Regions from separate parts of the Rhodoferax sp. LB1P47 genome, predicted to be linked through region 1. Evidence: riboswitches for the same ligand, from Rfam matches in the RefSeq annotation. Region 1 holds a riboswitch; the other holds the start of a gene.
The links. Region 1 has a riboswitch for glycine ahead of AC0969_RS13320 (D-amino acid dehydrogenase). Riboswitches for the same ligand answer to the same signal wherever they lie in the genome.

Region 1 (6,076 bases):
GGCTGGGCGGTGGCCGTGCAACCCGGCTTTGCGCATGAAAGCGTGCCGGTGCAGCGTTGGCGGCTGCACATCCACCCCGACACCGGCGACATCGCCAGCAAAGAACTGGCCGAGCCGCTGCGCAAGCCCGAGCGCGGCGTGCAAAAGCTGCGCCTGCCCGAGCGCGAAGGCGCGTGGCTGCTGAGCTTAGGCATCGAGATCGACGGCGAAACCCTGGACCTGGCCCCCATGCTGGCCGACCTGCTCCAGCGCGACAGCCGCTGGCTGCACGCCGACCAGATCGCCGCCATCGACGACCACGCCACCATCCGCCTGCGCGCGCCCGGTGGCCGACGCATTGACGCACCCGCCGCACCGCTGAAGGCCATCGTCGGCGCGATGGTCGATTTGCTGACCGACCCGCTGCGCCACCACAACAACGGCCTGCTGCGCCTGGGTGCGTGGGAGGCGCGGCGGCTGGAGTCCCTGCGCGCCGGGCTGCTGGACGCGCACCGCGTCGGCCCGCACAACGCCTGGCAGCTAGCAGGCGACCTGGGCCTGGCCAGCCTGGCCAAACGCCTCACCGCGCTGGGCGTGCCGCAGCCTGTGGCCACGCCCGAAGGCCTGCAAGTGCAATTGCGCCCTTACCAACTGGAAGGCCTGGCCTGGCTGCAATACCTGCGCACCCACAGCCTGGGCGGCATTCTGGCCGACGACATGGGCCTGGGCAAAACCGCGCAGGCCCTGGCCCATGTGCTGGTGGAGAAACAAGCCGGTCGCCTGGACCTGCCCGCACTGGTGGTGCTGCCCACCTCGCTTATCTTTAACTGGCAGGCCGAGGCCCGCCGCATGGCCCCCGGCCTGCGCCTGCTGACGCTGCAAGGGCCAGACCGCGCAGATTTGTTTACGCAAATGCCCCAGCACGACCTGGTGCTGACCACCTACCCGCTGCTGTGGCGCGACATGGATGCGCTGGCGGCGCAGCACTTTCACCTGGTCATCCTGGACGAAGCGCAGATGGTCAAAAACGCCGGCAGCCGCAGCGCCCGCGCCCTACGCCGCCTGCACAACCGCCACAGCCTGTGTCTGACCGGCACGCCGCTGGAGAACCACCTGGGCGAGCTGTGGGCGCAGTTCGACTGGCTGATGCCCGGCTTTTTGGGCGATGCACGCAGCTTTGCCGCACGCTGGCGCAAGCCCATTGAAGACAACGGCGAAACCCTGCGCGCCGCTCTGCTGGCCCAGCGGGTGCGCCCCTTCATATTGCGCCGCCGCAAACAGGACGTAGCCAGCGAACTGCCCCCGCGCACCGAAGTCATCCTGCGCGTACAGCTGCAAGGCCAGCAGCGCGAGCTCTACGAAGGCGTGCGTGCCGCAGCCGACCTGCAGGTGCGCCGCGTGCTGGAGCGCCAAAGCTTCAACGGCGCGCAAGTGACCATCCTCGATGCACTGCTCAAGCTGCGCCAGGTCTGTTGCGACCCGCATCTGCTCAAGGGAAAGAAGCCCGCCAAAACCATGGAACGCGCCAAGCTGGCGCTGCTGGCCGACATGCTTCCCGAGATGGTGGCCGAGGGGCGGCGGGTGCTGGTGTTTTCGCAGTTCACCGAGCTACTGGTACTGGTGGCCGAACAGCTGGAGGCTTTGGCGTTGCCGTTTTTGAGCCTGACCGGCAAAACCCCACCGAAAGAGCGCGGCAGCGTGGTGCAACGCTTCCAAGCCAAGGAAGTACCCGTGCTGCTGCTGAGTTTGAAAGCCGGTGGCGTGGGCCTGAACCTCACCGCCGCCGACACCGTCATCCACATGGACCCGTGGTGGAACCCCGCCGTGGAGGAACAGGCCACCGCCCGCGCCCACCGGATCGGCCAGGACCAGCCGGTGTTTGTCTACAAGCTGGTGGTGGAAGGCAGCATCGAAGAGCGCATGCTGGAGCTGCAAGCCCGCAAGCTGGCGCTGGCCAACAGCGTGCTAGGCGTTGATGCCCAGGGCGGGCTGAAGTTTGATGCGGCCGATCTGGATGCCCTGCTGGCCCCGTTAGGCAGCGGGGCCATCACGCAATCCCCCGAGCAAGCCGCCCGCCGTTGGGGCCGCACCAGCAGCCGCGCCGCCTGAAAACTATCAAAACAATAGCTGCTTGCGCCCATGTGATGGGCGCAAGCGGCCTATTTCTTATATATGCAACGGGCGGGCCGCCACCATCGCTGCAACCATGTCAGCCGTCACCGCCGACAGCGTCAAACCCAAATGCCCGTGCCCGGTGTTGTAGAACACGCCGGGCCGCTTGCCCGGGCCGACGCGGGGCAGCATGTTCGGCATCATGGGGCGCAGCCCGGCCCAGGGCACCACGTTTTCGGTGCGCACGCCGGGAAAGCACTGCTGCACCCATTCCACCAGCGGGCGGATGCGGTCGGCCCGGATGTCGCGGTTGTAGCCATTGAATTCGGCCGTGCCCGCCACCCGAAAGCGCCCTGCCCCCAGGCGGCTGCTGACCAGCTTGGTTTCGTCGTCCAGCAGGCTGACCATGGGGGCCGATGCCTGGCTGTGCGCGTCGTCCAGGTGCACCGTGATGGAATAACCCTTGACCGGATAGATGTTGACCCGGTCGCCCAGCTGGGCGGCAATGTCGCGGCTCGCTGTGCCCGCACACACCACCACGCCGTCGAACACGCCGGTGTGGGTGTCGTCACCGTCTTGCGCGGTGATGGTCACGGACTTGCCGTCGCTTTTGACGCTCTGGATGGCATGGCCGTAGCGGGTTTGCACGCCCAGGCGCTCGGCGGCGGCTGCGATGCCGGTGCTGAATTTGTGGATGTCGCCGGTGGTGTCGCTCTCGGTGAAGTAGCCGCCGTAGTAGTTGCCTGCCAAGGTGGGTTCGATAGCGCGCATCTCTTGCGGGGTGACGGCGCGGCGGTCCAGTCCGCCCTGGGCTAGCAGTTTGGAGACCTTGCCCGCATGCACAAAGTTGCCCTTGTCGCGGTAAATATGCAGGATGCCTTCGCGCTTGTGGTCAAAGTCCAGGCCCTCCTCGGCTGCCCAGGCATCCAGATGCTGGCGCGCAGCCATCGCCAGGCGGGTGGTTTGGATGGTATTTTTTTCGTACTGCGGTATGGCGGCAATGAACTCGGCAAACCAGGCCATCTTGTGCCAGCTGGGCTTGGGGTTGACCAGCAGCGGCGCATCGCTGCGCAGCATCCATTGCAGGCCCTTGAGCACCGTGGACCAGTGGTTCCACACCTCGGCATTCGACACCGAAAACTGCCCGCCATTGGCAAACGAGGTTTCCATGGCCGCGTAGCGGTGTTTTTCGAACAGAGTGACGGCAAAACCGCGTTTGGCCAAAGCGTAGGCCGTGGTAACGCCCGTGATACCGCCGCCGATAACGGCCATGCTGGTTGTAGATTTTTTCATGATGAGAGCTCCAAAACGTCACAGGGGGATAGCAACAACCATGCGCAGCTATCGCCCCCTCTGTTTTGGACCTGAGAGATTCACGGCAGGCATACTGCCAGGCCGCTTGCTCCTGCGGTGAGCCGGGTGACGAAACCCAGCTGCTCTTCAGATGTGTGTGGTGTGGATACCGGTCCTTTTGCCTGAAAGTTTCCGGGGCGGTTGCTCCTTCGGCGCTGGTTTTCCTGCATGCAGGGGGAGCAGTCTCTCCCGGTATCGACGCTGATTATCCCACTCGACTCACGCCGCCTTCCAGAAGATGTAGTCGGCCTGGTACTTCACGATTTCTTTGCTGCCCTTGTTGGCGGCGCTGCACATGCTGGCCGGGGCTACGCCGCCCACTGTGGCCACACGCTGGATGTGCGTGATGCCAGCCATCGCGCCCATGCCCATAGCCGGGTTGGCCTTTACCAGTTGCAGGGGGATATTGCCGGCGCCTGCCGGGGCCACGGCGAGTTGGGTGGCCGTGAGCTTGGAGCCATCCATAGATTCCCAGGTGGCAGGCGGGCCAAAGTATTTGCCCACTTGTTTGCCGCTGCGGTTGTTCAGCACCGCATTGGGGCCCACGAAAACCCATTCGGTCATGCCGGGGGCGTTGGCTTTGTCACGGCATTCGTAGGTGATCTCGCCCACGCCCACGGTTTCCATGGCCACGGCGTGGCCCATCGGCACTTTGACCGCCTCGGGCAGGTTGTTTTGGCTGAACATGGGTTGCATCGGGGCCATAGAGCCGCAGGCCGTCAACAACGTGGCAACTGCGGTGGCGGCAAAGGTGGAAATGCGTGTGGTCAACATAGGGGGCTCCAGTCAAAGAAGTTGGGTTCAAAAGCCGCAACACGCCAAGGTGCTGCCGCTCTATATACGCAGCCCCGTTGCCGCTGGATTCAAATCGACTGCATTTATTTAACATTCACTTTTTACAGAAGTATTCATCTCCATTAGTCTGCTTTTTATCCAGTATTTATGGGCTACGATCGTGGCCGCTTCTAATTCTTTTTCAACCGGAGAACACCATGAAAAAATTTCTGTCCATGTTGGCCGTCGTGGTCACCATCGGTTTGTCCAGCGCCCCGATGGATGCCGATGCCGCCAAGCGCATGGGCGCGGGCAAGTCGCTAGGCATGCAGCGCCAGGCTGCCACGCCTAACAAAGCTCCCACCGCCACCCCGAACCAAACGCCAGCAAACGCGTCTGCCGCCGCACCTGCGGCTGCCGGAACGGCTGCTGCGGCTGCAGCCGCGCCCAAGCGCTCGTGGATGGGCCCCTTGGCGGGCCTCGCCGCTGGCCTGGGCCTGGCCGCTTTGGCTTCGTCTATGGGGTTGGGTGGCGCACTGTCGTCGATGCTGATGTATGGCCTGCTGGCCGCAGCCGTGATGCTGGGCGTGGGCTTCTTCATGCGCAAACGTGCTGCGGCACGCCAGCAAGCGGGTGGCAACACCGTGGGCGGCATGCAGTACGCCGGTGCCGGTGCACCTGCGGATGCACACGCCACGCCTGCGGCGGATAACAGCGCCGCATTCAAGACCGCAGTGCCTGCGTCGGTAGTGGGTTCGGCCATCGGTTCCAGCATTGGATCCAGCATAGGTTCTGGCCTGTCCAGCCCCGTCGCCAGCCCGTCCATTCCGGACGACTTTGACACCGCTGGCTTTGTGCGCAACGCCAAGGTCAACTTCATTCGCCTGCAAGCCGCCAACGACGCGGGCAACCTGGAAGATATCCGCCAGTTCACCACGCCGGAAATGTTTGCCCAGCTGAAGATGGACCTGACCGAACGCGGTGCCGGGACCCAGCAGACCGATGTGGTCAGCATCGACGGTAACGTGTTCGAAGTGGTGGAAGAAAACGGCCACTACATCGTCAGCGTGCGCTTCACCGGCCTGATCCGCGAAGAAGCCAGCGCGCCGTCTGAATCGTTCGACGAAGTCTGGCACCTGACCAAGCCGCTGCAAGGCAACGGCGGCTGGGTACTGTCGGGCATCCAGCAGATGTAAAAATCTGCCGCGTTACTTGCAAAGCCCCGGCCCCACAGCCGGGGCTTTTTTCATGGGGCCCGGTAAACCAGCACCTTCAGCGCCCGCTCATCCGACACATCGGCAAACACCGCCGGGTTGGCCAGCCGCTCGACAAACGCCAGCGCAGGCGCCAGAACCCGCATCTGGTCTTGCAGAAACGCCACGCCCAGCTCCGGCGCGTTCAGGCACAGCAGCACATGGCCGCCGTGCATCAGCAGATCGGGCAGGCGGCGCATCAGGCGGGCGTAGTCCTTGGTGGCGATGAAGCTGCCTTTCTGAAAACTGGGCGGGTCTACGATAACCAGGTCGTACGGGCCGCTGCGGTTGATCTTGCCCCAGGTGGTGAAGATGTCGTGCGGCAAAAAGCTGGCCCCGGTGGTCAGGTTATTCAGCCGGTGGTTTTGCTGCCCAATGCCGATGGCCCCCTGGCCCATGTCCACATTGACCACCAGCTTGGCACCGGCCTGCAAAGCCACCACCGAGAAAGCGCAGGTGTAGGCAAACAGGTTCAGCACCCGAAAGTCCGGGCGGCCCGCCACGTGGGCCAAAGACTGCACATGGTTATGCACCCAGCGCCTGCCTTCGGCCATGTCCAGAAACAGGCCGTGGTTCTGCCCCTTGAGCACATGCACCCGGTAGCG
Region 2 (6,076 bases), on a different contig from region 1:
GCCGGGCACGGGGAAGCTCAGCGTGGGGGCGTGGAAGCCGTAGTCGGCCAGGCGCTTGGCGACATCTTCGGCAGTCACGCCGCAGCTGTCTTTGATGGGGCGCAGGTCCAGGATGCATTCGTGCGCCACATGGCCGTTGGCGCTGGCGTACAGGGTGGGGTAGTGCGGCGCCAGCTTGGTACTGACGTAGTTGGCGGCCAGGATGGCGGCTTCGGTGGCGTGTTGCAGGCCGTCGGCACCCATCATGCGGCAGTACATCCAGCTGATCGGCAGCACCGACGCATTGCCCAAGGGCGCCGCGCTGATGGCCCCGATGCCGTGCTGGGTGTCACCCGCCGTGGCGTGGCCGGGCAGGTAGGGAATCAAATCCGCCACCACGCAGACCGGGCCCACACCGGGGCCGCCGCCGCCGTGCGGGATGCAGAAGGTCTTGTGCAGATTCAGGTGGCTCACGTCGCCGCCAAATTCGCCGGGTGCAGCCACGCCGACCAGGGCGTTCATGTTGGCACCGTCCACGTAGACGCGGCCACCATGGCTGTGTACCAGGGCGCAGAGCTCTTTCACCTGGGTTTCGAACACGCCGTGGGTGCTGGGGTAGGTGATCATCACCACCGCCAGCTTGTCACTGTGTTGTTCGCACTTGGCCTGCAGGTCGGCCATGTCCACGTTGCCTTGTGTATCGCAGGCGGTGACCACCACCGTCAGGCCGGCCATCTGGGCGCTGGCGGGGTTGGTGCCGTGCGCGCTGCTGGGGATTAGGCAGATGTTGCGTTGGCTTTGGCCGTGGTCGTCAAAGTAGGCCTTGATGGCCAGCAGACCGGCGTATTCGCCCTGGCTGCCCGCATTGGGCTGCAGGCTGATGCCTGCGTAGCCCGTGGCCTGGCACAGCCATTCGCGCAACTGTGCGTCCAGCTCGGTGTAGCCCAGGCGCTGGTCGGCGGGGGCGAAGGGGTGGATGTTGGCAAATTCGGGCCAGGTGACCGGGGCCATTTCGCTGGTGGCGTTGAGCTTCATGGTGCAGCTGCCCAGCGGAATCATGCTGCGGTCCAGTGCCAAATCTTTGTCGCTCAAGGCGCGGATGTAGCGCAGCATGCTGGTCTCGGAATGGTGGGTGTTGAACACCGGGTGCGTCAAGAAGGCGCTGCTGCGGCGCAGCTCGGCGGGAATCAACGAGTCCACGCTGTCTTCCAGCGCGCCCAGGCGCGGCATGGGCTCGCCCGGCTTGACGAAGAACGACCACAGCATTTCGATGTCGCCCCGTGTGGTGGTTTCGTCCAACGAGACACCCAGGTGGTTATTTAAGCGAAAACGCAGGTTTGCGCAGGCGTTATGTGCGCGGGAAGCTATCAAATCGCTAGCATCGTCGGTTTTGACGGTGATCGAATCGAAGGCATGCGCGTTGGTAATTTCATAGCCCATCTGTTGCAAACCGCGCGCCAGGATGGCCGTAAAGCGGGCCACGCGCTGGGCGATGCGGGTCAGCCCCTGGGGGCCGTGGTAGACCGCGTACATGCTGGCCAGCACGGCGGGCAGCACCTGGGCGGTGCAGATGTTGGAGGTGGCTTTTTCGCGGCGGATGTGCTGCTCGCGGGTTTGCAGGGCCAGGCGGTAGGCCGGGTTGCCATGGGCATCTACGCTCACCCCCACCAAGCGGCCGGGCATGGAGCGTTTGAAGGCATCGCGGCAGGCCATGTAGGCGGCGTGCGGACCACCGTTGCCCATCGCCACGCCAAAGCGCTGGGTGTTGCCGATGACGATGTCGGCATCCCATTCGCCGGGCGGCACCAGCAGGGTCAGCGCCAGCAGGTCGGCGGCCACGCATACTGCCGCACCGCAGGCGTGGGCCACGCCCACCAGCGGGCGCAGGTCGTGCAGCATGCCGTTGGTGGCCGGGTATTGGGCCAGCACGCCGAAGAAGTCGCCGCTGGCCATCAGCTGGGGCAGGGTTTCCAGCGCGGTGCTAACTTTGATGTCGATGCCCAGCGGCTTGGCGCGGGTTTGCACCACTTCGATGGTTTGCGGATGGCAGTCGCCTGCCACGAGGAAGACATTGCTCTTGCTTTTCACGCTGCGCTTGGCCAGCGTCATGGCCTCGGCGGCGGCGGTGGCTTCGTCCAGCATGGAGGCGTTGGCGATGGGCATACCGGTCAAGTCACAGACCATGGTCTGGAAGTTGATCAGCGCTTCCATGCGGCCCTGCGAGATTTCGGCCTGGTAAGGCGTGTAGGCGGTGTACCAGGCGGGGTTTTCCAGGATGTTGCGCAGAATCACGCCGGGCGTGTGGGTGCCGTAGTAGCCCTGGCCGATAAAGCTTTTGAAGACTTTGTTCTTGGCCGCAATAGCCTTGAGCTCGGCCAGCGCTGCGGCTTCGGTGATGGGCGCGGGCAGCACCATGGGCGTGCTGCGCGCAATCGAGCGTGGCACGATGCCGTCAATCAGGTCCCGGCGCGAACTGGAGCCGATCACTTCCAACATCAGGGTTTCATCGGCGGCATCGATGCCGATGTGGCGGGCGATGAATTCGGCGGAGTTTTCGAGTTCGAGCAGGGAGGTCGTCATAGCAAGGCAGTGGTTTTACCCACTCTCCCATTCGTGTGAGACGGGCGGGAGAGGGTTGGGGTGAGGGGGAATTTAGGCGCTGAAGGCGGTATAGGCCGCTTCGTCGAGCAGCGCCGCAATTTGCGATGCGTCCGACAGCTTGACCTTGAAGAACCAGCCCGCACCCAGTGGGTCGGTGTTGGCCAGAGCCGGGTCGGCGCGCAGGGCTTCATTCACCTCGGTGATTTCGCCGGACACAGGCATGTAGACATCGGCAGCGGCCTTGACCGACTCGACCACGCCGGCCACGTCTTTTTGGGCAAAAGTAGCACCGACTTCGGGCAGGTCGACAAACACCACGTCACCCAGTGCGTCTTGTGCGTGGTGGGTGATACCGACGGTGGCGGTGTCGCCCTCGATGTTCAGCCATTCGTGGTCTTCGGTGTATTTGATCGTCATGGGGTTGCTCCTGTAAAAAATTGAAATCAGCCGCGAAAGTAGCGGTTGGGGGTGAACGGCATGGATACGACTTCCATCGGCACGATTTTGCCTCGCACGATGGCGTTCACGCGGGTGCCAATGGCGCTGCATTCCGGGGTCACATAGCCCATCGCAATAGGTTTATCCACCGTGGGGCCGAGCAGTCCGCTGGTGACTTCGCCGATGGGCTTGCCTGCGGTGTCTTGCAGGGCGGTGTGCTCGCGCACGGGGATGCGTTCCAGGGCTACGAGTCCGACGCGTTTTCGCGTTGTAGCGCTTATTCCACCTGCGATGGTAGCTAGTATTTTGGTAGCGCCCGGGAAACCACCAGCGCGCGTACCACCGGCCCGTCGCACTTTCTGGATGGCCCAGTTCAGACCTGCTTCCACCGGCGTGGTGGTGGTGTCCAGGTCGTTGCCATACAGGCACAGCCCGGCTTCCAGGCGCAGTGAATTGCGGGCGCCCAGGCCGATGGGCTTGACTTCGGGCTGGGCCAGCAGCGCGCGGGCCAGGGCGTCGGCCTGGCTGCTGTGGACGGAGATTTCAAACCCGTCTTCGCCGGTGTAGCCGCTGCGTGTCAAAAAGCAGGGAATGCCCGCCACATCGAAGTGGCCGCCAGTCATGAACACCAGCTTTTCCACACCGGGGGCCAGGCGCGCCAAGGCATCCACGGCCTGTGGGCCTTGCAGCGCCAGCAGTGCCAGCTCCGGCAGGGGGATGACTTCGCAGCGCTGGCCGATTTTTTCCTGGATGTGGGCAATGTCAGCCACTTTGCAGGCCCCGTTGACGATCACGAAGATGTCGGCCTCGCGCTTGAAGAACATCAGGTCGTCGAGGATGCCGCCGTCGTCGCCCAAAAGCAGGCCGTAGCGCTGCTTACCCACGGGCAGGTCGATCACGTCCACGGGGACCAGGGTTTCAAACGCGGCTGCTGCGTCTGCGCCCACCAGTCGCAACTGGCCCATGTGGGATACGTCGAACAGGCCCGCTGCCGTGCGGGTGTGGTGGTGCTCGGCCATCAGGCCAGCGGGGTACTGCACCGGCATGCTGTAGCCCGCGAAGGGCACCATGCGCGCACCGAGTTCCAGGTGCAGGGCGTTGAGCGGCGTGAGACGTAAATCGGACATGGCGGTTCTTTCAGAGGGCACACAGGAAATCATGGTTTTAGAAAAACCATGTGTGGCCCCCTCTGTCCGTTGTACCTGAGCGATTCGCCGGGCGGGCCTTGCGGTGGTGCAGGCCGACTGCGGGTTGCGCCTTCGGTGAACCCGCTCAGGGGCGGGCTTCTCTCCAGGGGGAGACGCTTGTAAAAGCGTTTGTCAGTCCTTTTGCCTGAGCGTTCAGACCCACGTTGCGGGGTCCTGCGCCTTCGGCGGTTTTCTCGGGGAAAACTCTCTCCTGACCCTCTGATTCTAGCCTCAGCCGGCGGCCCGTTTGGCGCATTCTGCCCGGCATAATTGGCCGCTATAAGGAACCACCATGCAACTTGCTGACATCGACCAAGAGCTTGAAACCGAAAGAACCCGGGGTGCTGTGCGCGATATCGTGATTCCTCCCTGCCCGGAGCTGCTGGTAGCCTTGCAACGCGAAGTGCAGGGCGGCGACCCCGACCCCGCCAGCATTGCCCGCATTGCCAGCCAGGACGTAGCGATGGCCGCAGCGCTGATCCGTTACGCCAATAGCCCATTATTTGCCCGCTCCCGTCCCGCAGGCACGGTGGGCGAGGCGATCGCCATGCTGGGAATCCAGCAGACGGTGGCGGTGTTGACCGGGTTTTTTACCCGCAGCGCAATACCGGTCAACTCGGCTTTGCTGGCGCACTTTTGGGAAACATCGACCCGCCGGTCGATGGCGATGGCCTATATCGCCCGCCATCTGTACGGTGTGGACCCCGATATTGCGCAAACCTGCGGCCTGTTTTGCCATGTGGGCATTCCGGTGATGTTGCAGGGCGTAAAGGGCTATGCCGGCACGTTGGCCGAGGCGATGGCCCGGCAAGACCGCAGCTTTACCGCCACCGAAAATGCCGCTCACAAGACCGACCATGCGGTAGTCGGCGCGCTGGTCGCCAAGACCTGGAAGCTCCCCCCGCTGGTCACTGCCGCAGTGCGCTTGCACCACGACTTCAACATTTTGTCCGCTGCCAGTATTCCGGCCGAGGTGCGTAATTTGGTGGCCATGTCTTTGGTGGCCGAGCATTTAGTAACCCTGCACGAGGCCAGTCCAGAGTCGCAGGAGTGGGCACAATTTGGCGAGGCCTGTATGGCGCATCTGCACATTGATGCGGTCGAGCTAGAGGGCTGGCTGGATGCGCTGCACCCCGTGTTTGAGAGTGCTGTATAGCGGTATTAGGACTTACGCAGCATCCAGTCCGTCTCACTTGGTCGTTCTGGTAAGTGCAGCTGTGCGGTCTGGGCCGGGGTTTGTGCCAGCAGTTTGCCGCGCCTGAACACCTGTAGCCGGGTGGCGCGCAGGCGGATGGCTTCCACCGGGTCAAGTGCTTGCAGCAGCACAAAGTCGGCCCAGCAGCCGGGCTCCAGACCATAGCCGTCGAGCTGCATGATCTTGGCCGGGCTGGTGGTCACGGCTGCAAAGCACTGGCGCATGGCGGACTGGCTGGTCATCTGGGCCACGTGCAGACCCATGCTGGCCACTTCCAGCATGTCACTGCTCCCCAGGCTGTACCAGGGGTCCATCACGCAGTCCTGGCCAAAGGCAACGGTCAGGCCGTGGGCCAGCATCTCAGGCACTCGGGTCATGCCCCGGCGCTTGGGGTAGCTGTCGCCCCGGCCTTGCAGGGTGATGTTGATCAGCGGGTTGCTGACTACATGGATCTGCGCCTCGGCCATCAGCGGCAGCAGTTTGCTCACAAAATAGTTGTCCATGCTGTGCATGGAGGTGAGGTGCGAGCCGGTGACGCGGCCGTGCAGGCCCAGGCGCTGGGTCTCAAAGGTCAGGGTTTCAATGTGGCGCGACATCGGGTCGTCGGACTCGTCGCAGTGCATATCGACCAGTAAGCCCCGCTCGGCGGCCAGCTCGCACAGCAGTTTTACGCTCA

Region 2: it holds a riboswitch for glycine, as region 1 does, so the genes downstream of both, gcvT (glycine cleavage system aminomethyltransferase GcvT) here and AC0969_RS13320 (D-amino acid dehydrogenase) in region 1, are expected to answer to the same signal.

Annotation. Positions count from the first base shown of each region.
Region 1 is NZ_JBWMAU010000011.1:54,734-60,809, reverse strand. It holds gene AC0969_RS13325 (DEAD/DEAH box helicase) at 1-2,088, shown strand, start outside; gene AC0969_RS13320 (D-amino acid dehydrogenase) at 2,146-3,384, opposite strand; glycine riboswitch at 3,545-3,646, opposite strand; gene AC0969_RS13315 (DUF3455 domain-containing protein) at 3,664-4,218, opposite strand; gene AC0969_RS13310 (Tim44 domain-containing protein) at 4,437-5,414, shown strand; gene AC0969_RS13305 (class I SAM-dependent methyltransferase) at 5,465-6,076, opposite strand, start outside.
Region 2 is NZ_JBWMAU010000003.1:48,794-54,869, reverse strand. It holds gene gcvP (aminomethyl-transferring glycine dehydrogenase) at 1-2,559, opposite strand, end outside; gene gcvH (glycine cleavage system protein GcvH) at 2,632-2,997, opposite strand; gene gcvT (glycine cleavage system aminomethyltransferase GcvT) at 3,024-4,145, opposite strand; glycine riboswitch at 4,198-4,322, opposite strand; glycine riboswitch at 4,329-4,429, opposite strand; gene AC0969_RS05700 (HDOD domain-containing protein) at 4,498-5,361, shown strand; gene AC0969_RS05695 (amidohydrolase family protein) at 5,367-6,076, opposite strand, start outside.